2 regions of the Dermacoccus sp. PE3 genome follow, and region 2 is predicted to be linked to the other one. Evidence: predicted binding sites of a transcription regulator. Region 2 holds the regulator's gene; the other holds the start of a gene.
What was found. The regulator LexA, encoded in region 2, represses DNA repair genes until DNA is damaged. The targets are predictions, from matches to a motif close to TCGAACANNTGTTCGA.

Region 1: the regulator LexA is predicted to act here: its motif matches at 3,222-3,237, upstream of AA983_RS03475 (acetoacetate decarboxylase family protein).

The regions. Positions count from the first base shown of each region.
Region 1 covers NZ_LDCM01000001.1:731,571-739,863, reverse strand. Annotated here, with positions in the region: gene adh (aldehyde dehydrogenase) at 1-913, opposite strand, end outside; gene AA983_RS03480 (GAF domain-containing protein) at 1,032-2,051, opposite strand; gene AA983_RS03475 (acetoacetate decarboxylase family protein) at 2,284-3,084, opposite strand; gene AA983_RS03470 (glutamine synthetase family protein) at 3,302-4,654, shown strand; gene AA983_RS03465 (cytochrome P450) at 4,685-5,977, shown strand; gene AA983_RS03460 (nucleotidyltransferase domain-containing protein) at 6,294-6,767, opposite strand; gene AA983_RS03455 (hypothetical protein) at 6,810-7,301, opposite strand; gene AA983_RS03450 (aminotransferase class V-fold PLP-dependent enzyme) at 7,378-8,293, opposite strand, start outside.
Region 2 covers NZ_LDCM01000002.1:188,019-196,311, reverse strand. Annotated here, with positions in the region: gene serA (phosphoglycerate dehydrogenase) at 1-554, opposite strand, end outside; gene AA983_RS06370 (vitamin B12-dependent ribonucleotide reductase) at 725-3,646, opposite strand; gene nrdR (transcriptional regulator NrdR) at 3,720-4,181, opposite strand; gene AA983_RS14745 (LysM peptidoglycan-binding domain-containing protein) at 4,429-4,842, opposite strand; gene lexA (transcriptional repressor LexA) at 5,109-5,828, shown strand; gene AA983_RS06350 (Sir2 family NAD-dependent protein deacetylase) at 5,842-6,681, opposite strand; gene AA983_RS06345 (LysR family transcriptional regulator) at 6,751-7,668, shown strand; gene AA983_RS06340 (ComEC/Rec2 family competence protein) at 7,718-8,293, opposite strand, start outside.

The sequences.
Region 1 (8,293 bases), on a different contig from region 2:
GGCAGGTGCACACCTCGCCCTGGTTGAGAGCGAAGAGGGTGAAGCCCTCCTGCGCCTTGTCGTAGAACGCGTCGTCGGCCTGCGCGATGTCCTCGAAGAAGATGTTGGGGCTCTTGCCGCCGAGCTCGAGCGTCACCGGGATGAGGTTCTCCGAGGCGTACTGCATGATGAGGCGGCCGGTCGTCGTCTCACCCGTGAACGCGATCTTGCGGATGCGCTTGTTCGATGCGAGCGGCGCGCCAGCCTCGACGCCGAACCCGTTGACGACGTTGACGACTCCTGCGGGGAGGAGGTCCTCGATCAGTTCGATGAGCACCATGATCGACGCGGGCGTCTGCTCGGCGGGCTTGAGGACGACGCAGTTGCCGGCCGCCAGCGCCGGCGCGAGCTTCCACACGGCCATGAGGATGGGGAAGTTCCACGGGATGATCTGCCCGACGACGCCGAGCGGCTCGTGGAAGTGGTAAGCGACGGTGTCCTCGTCGATCTGCGAGAGGCTGCCTTCCTGCGCGCGGATGGCACCGGCGAAGTAGCGGAAGTGGTCGATCGCGAGGGGGATGTCGGCGTTGAGCGTCTCGCGCACCGGCTTGCCGTTGTCCCACGTCTCCGCGACGGCGATCTTCTCGAGGTTCTCCTCCATCCGGTCGGCGATCCGGTTGAGGATGAGTGCCCGCTCCGCGGGCGAGGTCTTGTTCCACGTCGGTGCCGCCGCCCATGCCGCGTCGAGGGCGGCCTCGATGTCCTCGGCGGTGCCGCGGCCCACCTCGCAGAACGTCTTGCCGGTGACCGGGGTGGGGTTCTCGAAGTACTGCCCCTTCTTCGGCGCGACCCATTCGCCGCCGATGAAGTGCTCGTAGCGCTTCTTGAACTCGACCTTGGAGCCCTCGGTTCCCGGGTTGGCGTAGACCGTCATCGCAGCTTCCTTTCCCTGAGCCCGCGGAATGTGACGCGGGGTTGCGTGATGTGCGTCACGTTACGAAGGGCTGCGTTGCATCAACGTTGCACTGCCCGTGCAACGCGCTGTGCGGGCGTCAGTTCGCCTGGCGCAGACGAGTGTCGAGCTGTTCGAGATGCGTGAGAACGATGGCCCGCTGTGGCGCGCGCGGTGGCAGGACGGTGAGTGCCATGTGCCACGACTCGACGTCATCGGCGGCCTCGGGCAGGTCGAGGTAGCGCAGAAGGGTCTCGGGAGTGGCGTCACTGAGCATCGCTTCGCGCAGCGACCCGGACGTCGAACGCAGCAGGTCGACGACGGGCTCCGCCTCGCTGTGCGTCAGCGAGGCTCCGCGATACAGCTCGAGGGCTTCATCGTGCTCGCCGCGACGCAGATGCTCCGTGACCTGGACGGCATCGATGAGCAGTGGCCCCGTGAGGCGGTAGGGGCGGCTTTCGAGGTTCGGCGCGCCGGGAATCGTGTCGAGCCGTCGACGAAGCCGCAGCAACTCGCCGCGGATGGTGGCGGGCGGCGTGCCGTCCGGGTAGACGAGGGCCCCGATCTCGTCGGCGCTGAGGCCTTGGGGTTTGAGCGCGAGTGTCGCGAGGAGTTCGGCGTGGCGGTCGGTGAGTGCGTGGGTGGCCGTACCCGTTTCGATGCAGGGGCGGCCGTGGTGGACGAGGCGCAGCCGCGCGCTCGTGTGCGGTGGAGGGCCGACCGGCACCCCGGCGAGGCGAAGTTCACGAGCCACCGCGGCCGCGGTGGCCTGCACGAGTGCGAGGGTGCGCCGGTCTGCCGCAGCGTCACCTCCCGTCACGTCGAGAGCGCCGAGCACCTCGCCGGTGACGGGGTCGACGAGCGGCGCCGCGGAGCAGCTGAACGGGTGGACGTCCGGGCGCGTGTGCTCCTCGCGATGGATCGAGACCGCCTCGCCGCGGGCCACAGCTCGGCCCGGCGCGTTCGTGCCGACCTGCGCCTCCGACCAGTTCGCCCCCGCGGTGAAGCCGATGCTCTCGGCGCGGCTGCGGGCGCGGGAGTCTCCGTCGACGTAGTGCAGGCGTGCCTCGCGGTCCGCGATGGCAATGACGAGACCCTCGTCGCGTGCCGTCGAGCTCAACAGCGAACTGACGAGGGGGATCGCGTCGGCGAGCCGAGCGTGGACGCAGCCGGGGCCGCACCCGCAGGCGCAACCCTGTGGACGGGATTTGTGCCGCATCCCTTCCCCCCTCGTAGTGATCCACCTCACACTACACCCGTCCGGGGTGGGGTGGTCGGCGGCGTGACGCTGCGTGCCGTGTGTCCACGAACTCATCTGCGACGCAGGCTGCCGCCCTTCGCGGCCGCCTGGCTCACACGAGACGTTCGAGCGTCTCGCCGCCGTTCCAGACGACGCCGATCTGCCGGTAGTAGCCGCCGATGATCTCGTCGACCTCCAGGGCGGCGAGTTCCTCCGTGGGCGATTCGAACAGGCGCAGATCGATGTCACCACGCCACGCCTGCCCGCCCTCGAACTCGGCCGCGCCGGACGATATGAGCTCGCTGTAGGCGTCGCCCGTCGCCCCACGGGCGATGTCGGGGTAGATGCGGTGGTGGGCCATCGGGTGGCCGTTGACGAAGCCGTTCGTCTCGCTCGGCTCACGCAGCGTCAGCACGGCCTCAGCGAGACGACGGTCGCCGGCGGCGAGCGTCGCACCGAACATGCCGCCCTCGGCGATCTGCGGCGCACCCTGCGCGAAGGGGTGGGGGCGCGTCTGCCACATCGAGCCGAGCTTCTTCGGGTAGCCCTGGTGCAGGCCGCGGCCGATCGCGAAGTCCTTGTCGACCCAGATGTAGACGCAGCGGCTGAACGTCTTGCCCTTGTACGAGCAGCGGACGACGACGAACGCCTCCTTGTACTGGGCGCGCACCGGGTCGAGCAGCTCCTCGCGGGAGCTGGAGCAGCTCTGCCAGTCGGCCCAGATGAGGGCAACGGCGCCCGGGTCCTCGTCAGCGAGTTCCAGTGGGGCGGGCAGGAGTTCGCGCACACGCTCCGGGTTGGTGCGGTACTCGACCGTCAGCAGGTCGCCCGAGTAGTACCACGGCGGGCTCGGGATGATGCCCGAGGTTCCGCCGGCGGTGCGGGGGTAGAAGAAGCCCTTCTGGTCGCTCATGTGCCTGCACCCTTTCACCGTCTGCGGCCCGTGCCGCAAGTTTGTTGCCGAGAAATCGTTCGTGTCCGTACGACACCGGCTAGGCTACCCGATCAAGAGGGGTTGTGTGGCCTGAGTCACACGGCTACTGTTCGGATCCGAACGACCTTTTGACTCACTCCCGGCACGGCAACCGTCGGGGGAGGCGTTCGCTCACAAAGGCGTGAAAGGCGATGGCATGACGAAGATCGACTCGAGGCTCATGGCCGAAGCCATGGAGAAGTGTGCGGCGGAGGGCATCGACGTCGTCCGCCTCGGCTACTCCGACATCATCGGCACCGACCGCAGCAAGGATCTGCTCGTCAACCGCTTCGAGCGCACCACCGGCCACGGCGTCGCGTTCTGCCGCAGCGTCTACGGCACGACGCCCATGGGTGACGTCGTCGACATAGAGGGCGGCCTCGCCGCGGGTCTGCCCGACATCGTGGCCTACCCCGACATCGAGACGATCAAGACCGTGCCGTGGGAGCCGGGCGTCGCCCACGTCATCGCCGACGTGTTCAACCCGGACGGTTCGCCGTCCGCCGAGAGCCCGCGCTACGTCCTCAAGCAGGTCATCGAGAAGTTCAGCTCCATCGCGGGCACCCCGATCTGCGGCCCGGAGCTCGAGTTCTACCTCCTCGAGGAGTCGGACACGAACGACTCCGGCTGGGCGCGCTACGGCGAGAGCCCCGGCAACGTCTACGTCTCCGGCCTGCGCGGCGACCCCGAGAACGTCCTGCTCGCCTCGCTGCGTCAGCTCGGCGCCTACGACCTCGACGTCATCGCCGCGAACCACGAGTTCAGCTCCGGCCAGTTCGAGATCAACCTCTGGCACTCCGACGCACTCGACGCCTCCGACCGCGCGTTCCGCTTCAAGGCCGCCGTCAAGGAGATGGCGCGCGCCGGCGGCAAGCTCGCGACGTTCATGGCCAAGCCGTTCAACGACGAGGGCGGCTCGGGCTTCCACCTGCACTTCTCGACGCAGGACGCCGCAGGCAACCACCTCTTCGACGACCCGAACAGCCACAACGGCCTCTCCGCCGTCGCTCACCACGCGATCGGCGGCATCCTCAAGCACGCCCCGGCCCTCGCGGCGCTCGCGAACCCGACGATCAACTCCTACAAGCGCTTCGGCCCGGACACGCTCGCCCCGTGGCTCATCGACTGGGGTCTCGACAACCGCAGCGCGATGGTGCGCATCCCCCCGGAGCGTGGCTCGGCGTCGCGCCTGGAGCTGCGCCTCGGCGACGCGTCGGCCAACCCCTACCTGCTCACGGCGGCGACGCTGGCCGCGGCCTACCTCGGCATCAAGAACGAGATCGACCCGGGCCCCGCGCTCGAGGGCTACGGATACGACCCGGAGCGTTCGCCCAAGCTGCCCTCGTCCCTGTGCGAGGCGCTCGACGCCCTCGAGGCCGACTCGGAGATGCGCGAGGTGCTCGGCGAGGGCTTCGTCACGACCTTCCTCGCGTACAAGCGCAACGAGATCGAGCGTTTCAACGCCTTCATCACGGACTGGGAGTTCCGTGAGTACACCTACCACCTGTGATCCAGACCTCAGCGATCGAAGGAGACCGACATGACCACTGACGTGGGTGCCGCACCCAGCAGCCAGTACACGCTCGAAGACGTCGACCTCGCGAACCTCGACCGGTTCCGCGACAACGAGGGTTGGGCCCAGTTCGCCGCCCTGCGCGCCGGTGACCCGGTGCACTGGAACGAGGAGTCCGACGGCAAGGGCTTCTGGGCCGTCACGAAGTACGACGACATCTGGGCCGTCGACAAGGACTCCGAGACGTTCACGTCGGAGAAGTTCGTCAACCTCGAGGACGTCGACGACGACCTCATGGACTTCCGCCGTTCCATGCTGGAGACGGACGGCGCGCGTCACACGGCGCTGCGCAAGCTCATCCAGCGTGAGTTCTCGCCGCGCAACCTCCTCAAGAACTACGAGGCGTTCCTGCGCGAGCTGACGAAGAACACGATCGACGAGGCGAAGAAGACGTCGCCCGACGGCGAGTTCGACTTCGTCGAGAAGATCTCGGCCGACTTCCCGATCCAGGTGCTCGCGCGCCTGCTCGACGTGCCGCGCGACCACACGCCGCAGCTCATCGCGTGGGGCAATGAGATGGTGGCCAACACCGACCCGGACTACACGCAGCACCTGCTCGACTCGCCCGAGTCGGAGAAGTACCGCCACCTGCCGTTCCGTTCGCCCACCGTGCAGGACGTCTGGGACTACGGGCGCGACCTGCGTGACAAGCGCGTCGGCGGCGAGGGCAAGGACCTCGTCTCGATCCTCGCCAACAAGATGCCCGAGGACGGCGTGCCGCTCTCGGACCAGGACTTCAACAACTACTTCTCGCTGCTCGTCATCGCCGGCAACGAGACGACGCGCCACGCGATCAGCCAGATCATGCTGGGCCTCATCGCGCAGCCCGACCAGTTCAAGCTGCTCAAGGAGGACCCGTCGCTCATCGAGTCTGGCCTCGAGGAGTTGCTGCGCTGGGCGACGCCGGTTTACCACTTCCGCCGCACGGCGACAAAGGACGTCGAGCTCGGTGGCAAGCAGATCAAGGAAGGCGACAAGGTCGTCATGTGGTTCGGCTCGGGCAACCGTGACGAGGACGTCTTCGAGAACCCGAACAAGATCGACGTGACGCGCAAGAACGTCGACCACATGACGTTCGGCAAGGGCTCGCCGCACCTGTGCCTCGGCAACAACCTCGCCCGCCTCGAGATCCGCCTGCTGCTCGAGGAGCTGCTGCCGCGCATCGAGAAGATCGAGCTCGTCGGCGACGTGAAGCGCGTGCGCTCCAACTTCGTCAATGGTGTGAAGAAGTTCCCGGTGAAGGTGACCTGGGCGGAGTGATCCGACCGCCACAGATCCCCACTTGCGCGACGAATCGCGCGAGTGGGGATCTTTGTGCCTGGTCTGTCCCCAATTGCGCGACATCTCGCGCGAGTGGGGGGCGAGGGCTGCCCGACGCACGCTGACGCGCGGTCCGATCGTCAGGTGAGCTCGGCTGCGAGGCGAGTCAGAAGGGTTGGGACATCCCGTTCTGCGGTGGTTCGCAGGAGGCGTCCGTCGCAACTTGCGTAGCGGGTTCGTCGAGGTAGGTCACGACGAACTGCAAGTGGTAGCGGGCTTCTTCAACGTTCTCGGCGGGTGTGCGTCCGGTGGGGGCTCACAGCGGAACGGCTTCCTTCAGGACGCGTTCGCGTAGGTAGGGCCTCAGCCCCGAGTCGGGCGTGAGTTCCACTGTCGCGCCCACTTCTTCGGTGAGTCGTGACTGGAGGCGCTCGAGGTCGAGCAGGCTGAGGTAAGCGAGGCTGAGGTCCGCCAGGAGATCGATGTCCGAGCCGGCGTGCTCGCGGCCCGTGGCGACGGAGCCGAAGACACGCACATTGCGTCCCCCGGCAACCTCGATGAGGTGGATCACCGCTTGGCGGTGGGCGCGCAACCTGCGGGCAAGAGGTCCGGACCCGTGAAAGCGGATGAGGCGCGACACCTCAGGCTGGCTGCGTCCGATACGCCGGGCGATCTCGCGCTGGGACATTCCCTCGCGGTGTGCGTCGCGGACGGCAGCGGTCAACATGGCGCGAGCGTCACGCGTCATGCGGTCGCTCGCGGCTGCGATCTCCTCCAAGCCCGTCGCCATGGCTACAGACTACAGCCGATAGCAAGACCTATCGGTGAATCCTCAGTCCTCGACGATGACGAGGACGCCCTTGTCGGCGACGACGGCGTCGAGGTCGATGCCGGTGAGGTCGACGACGGCCTGCTTGAGGGTCTTCTCGGGGTCGCCGTCGATGATGGCGGTCGGTTCGCCCTCGACGGGCTCGCCGTCCTCCGCCGTGACGCCCGACGCGTCGAGCGTCAGCATGCGGCTCTGCCCGTCGCCGTCGACGATGAGCAGCCATGTCTTCGAGTTGCCCGCGAAAACGGCGGTGACGGCCTCGTCCGCGATGTCGGGGATGAGGTCGGGCTGCAGCATGAGCTCGTAGCCGACGAGGACGACCGCGTCCTCGTCGTCATCCGTGCGCGCCGTGAACGCGCCGACGTACCCCGCCGGCAGCGCGTTGGAGATGGCCTCCTCGCCCGTGACGTAGTCCGTCGTCGGGTCGAGAATGCCGCTGGGCAGCGTGTCGATCGTCAGACCGGGCAGGACCGCAAAGGCCGTGTTGAGTGCCATGCCTCCACCCTACGGCGTGGCGCGATGTTGCCTGGGAAACGCGGCACCGGTGCCGCGCACGCCGCTCAACATCGGGTCAGGCGTCGACGGCGCGGGCGAGCTTCTCGACGGCGGCGTGGATCTCGTCGATGAGGGGCTCGGTCTCCGGCTTCATCGTCACGCTGCGCAGGATGCGCGCGCCCGCCTCGGGCGCTTCGCCGGGCACGTCGTGGCCACGGTTCGTCATGTCGTCGGGCTTCACCTGGTATGTCGCGACGAAGAGCGACTCGTCACGCGGCGCGTTCATGCCGTTCTTGAGGATCGCGCCCGAACGGCGGTCGACATCAGCGAGGGAGTCGCCCTTCGGGAAGTAGCTGACGATGTCGAGGTCGGGCTCCTGGTAGAGGTCGAACACCTCCGAGCCGCGCAGCTTCTCGGCCCACGCCAGCGCGGCGCGACGTCCCGGCGCGACGATCTCGCCCGTGCCCTCCCGCGTGAGCGGCAGTAGCTGGAGCGTCATCCACAGCGCCGCCGCGGACGCGCCCGAACGCGAGCACTCGAGCGAGATCTCACCCATGTGCAGGTCGTCACCGCTCGTGAAGTACGTGTACGGCGAGGTGTGGTCGTAGAAGTTGGCCACGTTCGGGTCGCGGAACAGCACCGCGCCGCAGCCGTACGGCTGCAGCCCGTGCTTGTGCGGGTCGATGACGACGGAGTCGGCCTCGTCGATCGCCCGGAAGGCGGCGGCCACGTCCGGCGCCAGCAGGGCGTCACCCTCCTCGGCGAGCAGGCGGAAGAAACCGCCGTACGCCGCGTCGACGTGCACGCGCACGCCGTACTTGCGGCACAGCGGAATCGCCTTGTCGATCGGATCGACGGCCCCCAAGCCCGTCGTTCCGGCCGTCAGGACGACGGTGCCGATGCCGCCCGCCGAGATGAGGTGCTCCAGTGCCACGAGATCCATGCGTCCACGCGAGTCGGTGGGCACGGCGACCGACGGCACGTTGAGCAGG
Region 2 (8,293 bases):
GAGCTGCAGCGCGTGGCGTTACCCAGCGCGAGCTTGTCGTCGGTGTCGTAGAAGTAGACCTTGAAACCGAGCATCTCGGCGACGACGGACAGCTGGGAACCGATGTTGCCGTACCCGACGATGCCGAGGCGGCGACCGCGCACCTCGTGGCTGCCCTTGGCGTCCTTGAACCAGACTCCGTCGTGCAGCGCGCGGTCCTTCTCGGTGAGACGGCGGGCCATGATGATGATTTCGGCGATGGCGAGCTCGACGACCGAGCGCGTGTTGGAAAACGGCGCGTTGAACACGACGACGCCCTTCTGCGCTGCCACGGCGAGGTCGATCTGGTTCGTGCCGATGCAGAAGGCTCCGATGGCCTCGAGGCTCGGCGCGTTCTCGAGGACGCGGGCCGTCACCTCGGTCTTGGAGCGGATGCCGAGCAGCTGAACACCCTCGAGCGCCTCGATGAGCTCGTCCTCGTCGAGAGCCCCGACGCGGGTCTCGACCTCGAAACCGGCATCACGGAGCAAGGACTCACCGAGGGGGTGGACGTTCTCGAGCAGCAGTGCCTTCACAGGGAGAGTTCCTTTCCGGTGTGGCGGTTGCGCCCGCCAATGAGGTCGCGGGCTGCTCACATCATGAGACAGCACCGGGCGCCGCGGACGCCGACGCATCTCACGAAATAAGACGAGTGCGGGGCGCCGCCCCGAAGGACGACGCCCCGCACTCGATCAGGGCTGAGCGATCAGCTGCAGCCGGAGGTGCTTCCGCAGCCCTCGCAGACGTAGCAGGAGCCGGCGGGACGCATCTTCGTGCCGCAGGTCATGCACATCGGGGCGTCGGCTGCCTTGCCCTGGAACTTCTCCATGAGCTCGGCCGAACTGTGGATCTCGGAGCCGACCTCACGGGCGGAGGCCGCACCGGAACCGGACTTCACCTCGTCGGCGTGCTCCTCCGTGGAGGTGGCAGCTACCGGACGCTCACCGCGTGCCGCCGCCGGGGCGACGGACTGCGAGTTGGACTCGGCGTCGAACGGCTCGTCGTCGCTCTCGATCGGCGTGTAGGAGCCGGTCTCGAGCTGGCGAGCGCGCTCCTCGGCCGTGTGGATGCCCATGAAAGAACGCGTGTCGAAGTCGAGGTAGTCGAGCGCCAGGCGGCGGAAGACGTAGTCCATGATCGACTGCGCCATACGCACGTCCGGGTCGTCCGTCATACCGGCCGGCTCGAAGCGCAGGTTCGTGAACTTCTCGACGAACGTCTCGAGCGGCACGCCGTACTGCAGGCCGATCGACACGGCGATGGAGAACGCGTCCATGACACCGGCGAGCGTCGAACCCTGCTTACCGAACTTGAGGAAAAGCTCACCGAGATCGCCGTTCTCGTACGTGCCGGCGGTGAGGTAACCCTCCGCGCCACCCACGGCGAACGACGTCGTCTGCGACGAGCGACGCTTCGGCAGGCGCTTGCGCACGGGGCGGTACTCGACGATCTTCTCGACCGGCGTCTCGGCGACGGTCTCCGTGGCCGTCGCGGGCTCGGAGCTCTTCTCGTTCTTGCCCGACGAGAGCGGCTGGCCGACCTTGCAGTTGTCACGGTAGACGGCGATGGCCTTGAGACCGAGCTTCCAACCCTCGAGGTGCACCTCGGCGATGTCCTCGACCGAGGCCGACTCCGGCAGGTTGACCGTCTTGGAGATAGCACCCGACAGGAACGGCTGGCAGGCGGCCATCATGCGGACGTGGCCCATCGGGGAGATGGCGCGCGCACCCATGGCGCAGTCGAAGACCTCGTAGTGCTCCGGCTTGAGGCCGGGAGCGTCGATGACGTGGCCCTTGTCGGCGATGTGCTCGACGATCGCCTCGATCTGCTCTTCCTGGTAGCCGAGCTTCTTCAGCGCGCGCGGAATCGTCTGGTTGACGATCTGCATCGAACCGCCGCCGACGAGCTTCTTGAACTTCACGAGCGAGAAGTCCGGCTCGATACCGGTGGTGTCGCAGTCCATCATGAAGCCGATGGTGCCGGTGGGCGCGAGGACGGAGGCCTGCGCGTTGCGGAAGCCGCCCTTCTCACCGTTCTCGACGACGTCGGCCCAGGCCTTCGTCGCGAGCGCGTGGATGTCGCTGGCCATGGCGCCCATGTCCTTGTGCGAGGCGAGCTCGTCGTTCGCGGCACGGTGCTTGCGCATGACGCGGTTGTGAGCGTCGGCGTTGCGGGCGTAACCGGCGTACGGTCCGACGACGGAAGCTATCTCGGCGGAGCGCTTGTAGGCGGCACCCGTGAGCAGCGACGTGATGGAACCGGCCAGCGCACGGCCGCCGTCCGAGTCGTAGCCGTGGCCGGTGGCCATGAGGAGCGCACCGAGGTTGGCGTAACCGATGCCGAGCTGGCGGTAGTCGACCGTCGTCTTGCCGATGGACTCCGTCGGGAAGTCGGCGAAGCAGATGGAGATGTCCATCGCCGTGATGACGAGCTCGACGACCTTCTGGAAGGTGACGGCGTCGAACGTGTCGTCGTCCTTGAGGAACTTCAGGAGGTTGAGCGAGGCCAGGTTGCAGCTGGAGTTGTCGAGCGACATGTACTCCGAGCACGGGTTGGACGCCGTGATGCGGCCCGTCTCCGGGTTCGTGTGCCACGCGTTGATCGTGTCGTCGTACTGCACACCCGGGTCGGCGCACTCCCACGCGGCCTTGTTGATCTTGTCGAACAGCTCGCGGGCGTCGACCGACTCGATGACCTCACCCGTGTCACGGGCACGCAGGCCGAAGGTTGTGCCGTCCACGACGGCCTTCATGAACTCGTCGCTGACACGAACGGAGTTGTTCGCGTTCTGGTACTGCACGGAGACGATGTCGCGGCCACCGAGGTCCATGTCGAAACCGGCGTCACGCAGCGCACGGATCTTGTCCTCCTCGCGCGCCTTCGTCTCGATGAACTCCTCGATGTCCGGGTGGTCGACGTCGAGGACGACCATCTTGGCCGCACGACGCGTGGCGCCGCCGGACTTGATGGTGCCTGCCGAGGCGTCGGCGCCGCGCATGAACGAGACCGGGCCGGAGGCGGTGCCACCGGAGGACAGCAGCTCCTTCGAGGAACGGATACGCGAGAGGTTGAGGCCGGCACCGGAGCCGCCCTTGAAGATGAAGCCCTCTTCCTTGTACCAGTTGAGGATCGAGTCCATCGAGTCGTCGACGGACAGGATGAAGCACGCGCTGACCTGCTGCGGGCTCGCCGTACCCACGTTGAACCACACCGGCGAGTTGAACGAGAAGACCTGGTGCAGCAAGGCGTACGTGAGCTCGTGCTCGAAGATCTCGGCGTCGGCGTCGGACGCGAAGTAGCCGTTGTCCTTGCCGGCCTTCGTGTACGTGAGCACGACGCGGTCGATGAGCTGCTTGAGCGACTTCTCGCGAGCGTCCGACCCCAGCGCGCCACGGAAGTACTTCGTCGTGACGATGGTGGAGGCGTTGAGCGACCAGAAGTCGGGGAACTCGACACCACGCTGCTCGAAGATCGTCTCGCCGGTCTTCCAGTTCTGCTGGACGACGTCACGCAGCTCCCAGGTCACCGCGTCGTAGGGGTGGACGCCCGGGGTGGTGAAGATCCGCTCGATCGTGACGCCGTTGTTCCGGCGACCCGACTTGGCTCGAGCCTTCGTGGTCTCGGTCATGACCGCATGCCTCCTGGCACTTCTCGTGGGTTTGGTGTGGTGTGTCGTGAAGTAGGGGGTGAGCCGGTGGAGCTCAGCCGGCGTCGCGCAGAGCGTGCCTGCGCAGGTCGGCGACGGCGTCCTCGAAGTCAGTCAGTGACTCGAAGGCCTGGTAGACGGACGCGAACCGCAGGTACGCGACGTGGTCGAGTTCGCGCAGCGGGCCGAGGATCTCGATGCCGACATCGTGGGCGTCGATCTCCGCAGCCCCCTTGGAGCGGATCGACTCCTCCACCTGCTGAGCGAGGACGGCGAGCTGATCGTCGGAAACCGGGCGGCCCTGGCAGGCCTTGCGCACGCCCGACATGACCTTGTCGCGAGAGAAGGGTTCGCTCACACCGGAGCGCTTGACGACCGTGAGGCTCGCGGTCTCGACGGTGGAGAAACGCTTGCCGCAGTCGGGGCACTGGCGGCGACGCTTGATGCAGGTGCCGTCCTCGGTCGAACGGGAGTCGACCACACGGGAGTCGGCGTTGCGGCAGAAGGGACAGTGCACGTGCCACGCCTCTCGATCGCAGGATTCCACCGCCTCGTGACGGTATGAACCCCAACACCGGCATCGCGGGAATTCTTCCGCAAACAACCACATGTTGGGGGCATTAGGGCGCCTGTGCCCTACATCTAGGAATCCTAGGTTGCGTTGGCGACCGCTCGCAACCGTGTCGGCAAACCCGGCGCACCAACCCCAGCAATGACGCGGAAAAGATGTGCGGCTCGCCCCAGCGACACGCCGAGGGGGCCGCTCAGCCTGCCGGAACGAGAATTCGCTGGCCGGCCTGAACGTGCATCGAGCTCATGTTGTTGGCCTCCTGGATGGCCACCACACCACGGTCGTTACGCAAGGACGGCAGCTCACGGGCGGCGATCTGAGAAAGGGTCTCCCCGTCCTTCACCGTGACCGACGTCGCGCCACCGGCAGGGTTAGCTTCGGCCACGGCCTTGGCCGCAAGGAGGCCACCGCCGACGAGAACCAGAAGCGCCAGAAGGGCAGCGAAGCGACGGCGAGCGAGAACGGCACGACGCGTCAACGGGGCGCGCCGCGTGCTACGACCACCCTCGAGGGAATCGACGACCGCAGGCCCCGACGGAACGAGGTGCAGGTGACGACGAGGGCTCGGCGCGACCGCCGGGACGTCCAGACTGGGCACAGCACTCATGTTCATTCCTCCTGACTCGGCGCGGATGCATCGAACATCCGTGCGATAGAACAACTGTACGACACAAACGTTCGAAAGCAAGGCCGTCGGCGGCGTGTTTCTCGTACATGTTTGCGAAAACTGTGTACGGTGGTGCCTACGTTGATCCCGAACGCTCACACCGAATCAGCGGCCACCGACAACCCCGGAATTCCGGGGAGAATCAGGGCTCCGCACCGAGGTCCGCGTCCGCGAGATCACTGTTTTCGTCGATGTGAGGAGACGCCATGGGTGAGGTCCACTCCATGAACAACCGCGCGAAGGGCAAACTGACCCCGCGACAGCAGAAAGTGCTCACCGTCATCCGGCGCTCGGTCGACGAGCGCGGTTACCCGCCGAGTCTGCGCGAGATCGGTGAGGCCGTCGGGCTGACGAGCCCGAGCTCCGTCGCACACCAGCTCGCCACGCTCGAGCGCAAGGGTTACCTGCGTCGCGACCCCAACCGCCCTCGCGCCATGGAGGTCGTCTCCCCCGACGACGGCGCCGACACCCGCGGTTACCGCGGAGGCACCTCGGTGCGTGCAGCGTCCGAGAGCACGTACGACGAGACCGACTCGGGCAACGAGCGTCCGCAGGCCTCCTTCGTCCCCGTCGTCGGACGCATCGCCGCCGGCGGGCCGATCCTGGCCGAGCAGGCCGTCGAGGACGTGTTCCCCCTCCCCCGTCAGATCGTCGGTGACGGCGAACTGTTCCTGCTCAAGGTTGTCGGCGACTCGATGATCGAAGCCGCCATCTGCGACGGCGACTGGGTCGTCGTGCGCCAGCAGCCGGAGGCGTCCAACGGTGAGATCGTGGCTGCGCTGCTCGACGGCGAGGCCACCGTGAAGACGTTCAAGCGCACGAACGGCAAGACGTGGCTCCTGCCCGCGAACGAGAACTACGAGCCGATCGACGGCGACGAAGCCAGCATCATGGGCAAGGTCACGGCGGTGCTGCGCAGCGTCTGACTCTCGCCCACCCTCACGTCGTCGCGTTCGCCTCGGTCTGCACCTGCAGGCCGAGGCGTTCGCATGTCGCGGTGAGGGTGGCACCAAGCGGTTCGTGTAGCACGAGATCGGCGCGCTCCGAACCGCGCATGCTTCCCAGACCGACCAGGGCCACGGGCTTGCCCGCCTTGAGCGCCGCCGAGACGAACCGGAAGCCCGACATCACCTTGAGCGAACTTCCGAGAACGAGAACCGCCCGTGACAGTTCGAGCTGCGCGTAGCAGTGCTCAACCGTCGCGGTGGGCACGCTCTCGCCGAACATCACGACGTCGGGCTTGACGACGAGCGAATCACAGTGCGGACAGGCCACGAGAACGAACGCATCCTCTGCACTCCGGGCAACCTCGGCGTCTCCGTCGGCCAACAGGGCCACGTCGCGCGGGAGGTTCGGGTTGGCGTCGCGGATGCGCCCCTGGAACTCGGCTCGATCCGAGCGGCTGCCGCACTCGACGCACTGCACCGAGGAGAGCGAACCGTGCAGTTCGAGGGCGTCCGCTCCGGAGGCCGCATGAAGACCGTCGACGTTCTGCGTCACGAGGTGTTGCACGAGACCTGCGCGCTGCAAGGCTGCAACAGCGTGGTGGCCGCCGTTGGGCCGAGCCGCGGCGAAACGTTCCCACCCGACGGCGCTGCGAACCCAGTAGCGTCGGCGCGCGTCGTCCCCGCTGAGGAACTGCTGGAACGTCATGGGAACCGTTCGGCGGGTGCCGTCAGGCTTGCGGTAGTCGGGAATGCCCGACTCGGTCGAGAGACCCGCCCCGGTGAGCACGAACAGGTCGCCCTGCGCGACGAACTCCGCCAACGCTGCAGTCACAGGTGGCCCCTCTCATTCGAGAATCGATAGAAACTACAACATCCGATAACGCCGGGTTATTCTCTACGGATGATCGACGCCGCCGGCCTTCGGGTCATGAAAGCCATTGCCCAGGAGGGTAGCTTCACCGCTGCCGCTGCTTCCCTGGGCTACTCCCAGCCTGCCGTGTCCCAGATGGTGCGCCGCTTGGAGGACAAGACGGGCACGGCTCTCGTCGAGCGCCTCGGACGTTCGGTGCGTCTGACCGAGGCGGGCCACGTGCTCGCCCGCACAGCCACTCCGGTGCTCGCCGCTCTCGAGGCGGCGGAGGGCGAAGTGGCCTCGATCGCCGGCCTGAGGGCGGGACGAGTGCGCCTCATGGCCTTCCCCTCGGCCTCGTCGACCGTCGTCCCACGAGCGCTGTCGCTCGTCAAGCAGCGCTACCCCGACGTTCAGGTCACCTTCGCGGAAGCGGAGCCGCCGGAGTCACTCGCGGCGCTTCGGGCGGGAGATTGCGATGTTGCAGTCGCGTTCTCCTACGACGGCGACGAGATCGCGGCACACGCGGAGGATCTCGAGGGGCTCACCACGCTCGACCTGCTCGAGGACGAGGTGCGCCTCGCCGTACCGGCCGATCACCCGTTTGCCGGAAGGGGCTCCGTGTCGATGGAGGAGCTCGAGTCCGCGTCGTGGATCGCCGGATGCCCGCGCTGCCGGGGCCACCTGCTCTCGCTCGCCACCTCGGCGGGTTACACCCCTGACGTCGCGTTCGAGACCGAGGACTACGTCACCGTGCTCGGACTCGTGGCCGAGGGGTTGGGCGTGGCCCTCATCCCGGAGCTCATCCTGCGTTCGACCCAGCACCCCCGCGTGGCCACCATCGCCATCGAGCCGGCGAGCCGTCGTTCGGTTCTGGCTGTCACCACGCCCGACCTCCAGCGTGTGCCGGCGGTCAAGGCCACCCTCGACGCGCTGCGGGAAGCAACCGACGCTCTGCCGAACCTGTAGCCGGTTCCCTCCGGCTCGCGAGTGGAATCTCCTGCGACTCTCACCGGTGTCATCTCTGCGGTTCGACCGTGAGCGATCTACCGACGGGTACGACGTCGAGGTCTCCTGAAAGGTCCGTTCGGTAGACGGCTGTTCCGCTCTGGGCGAGTAACGACAGGAGCGATTCCTTCGGGTGTCCGTAATCGTTGCCCTCCCCCACCCCGATGAGGCCGACCCGCGCCGAAGCCGCCCGATAGAGCCCGGCACTCTGGTTCGCGCTGCCGTGGTGAGCTATCTTGACGAGGTCGTAGGGACGCGACGCTGCTCGGCGCGTCACCTCCCCGATGCACGCGGCCTGCGCCTCCCGTTCGACGTCGCCGAGCATGAGCGCATGCACGCTCGGCGTCGCCACATCGAGCACGAGGGAAGCATTGTTGACCGGCGAACCCGCCGCCAACGCTCGGCGTGGCCAGAGGACGTCGAGCACGGCGTCACCGACACGGACCTGCTGACCCGGTGCGAGGCGTTGCGCAACCTTCCCGTAACGGCGCAACACCTGCCTCGTCTGGGCATCGGCATCCCTCTCCCCTCGGCCACCACGAGGGCTCGAGCTGTGGCTCGTCAGCCACGTCACGAAGACCTCGAC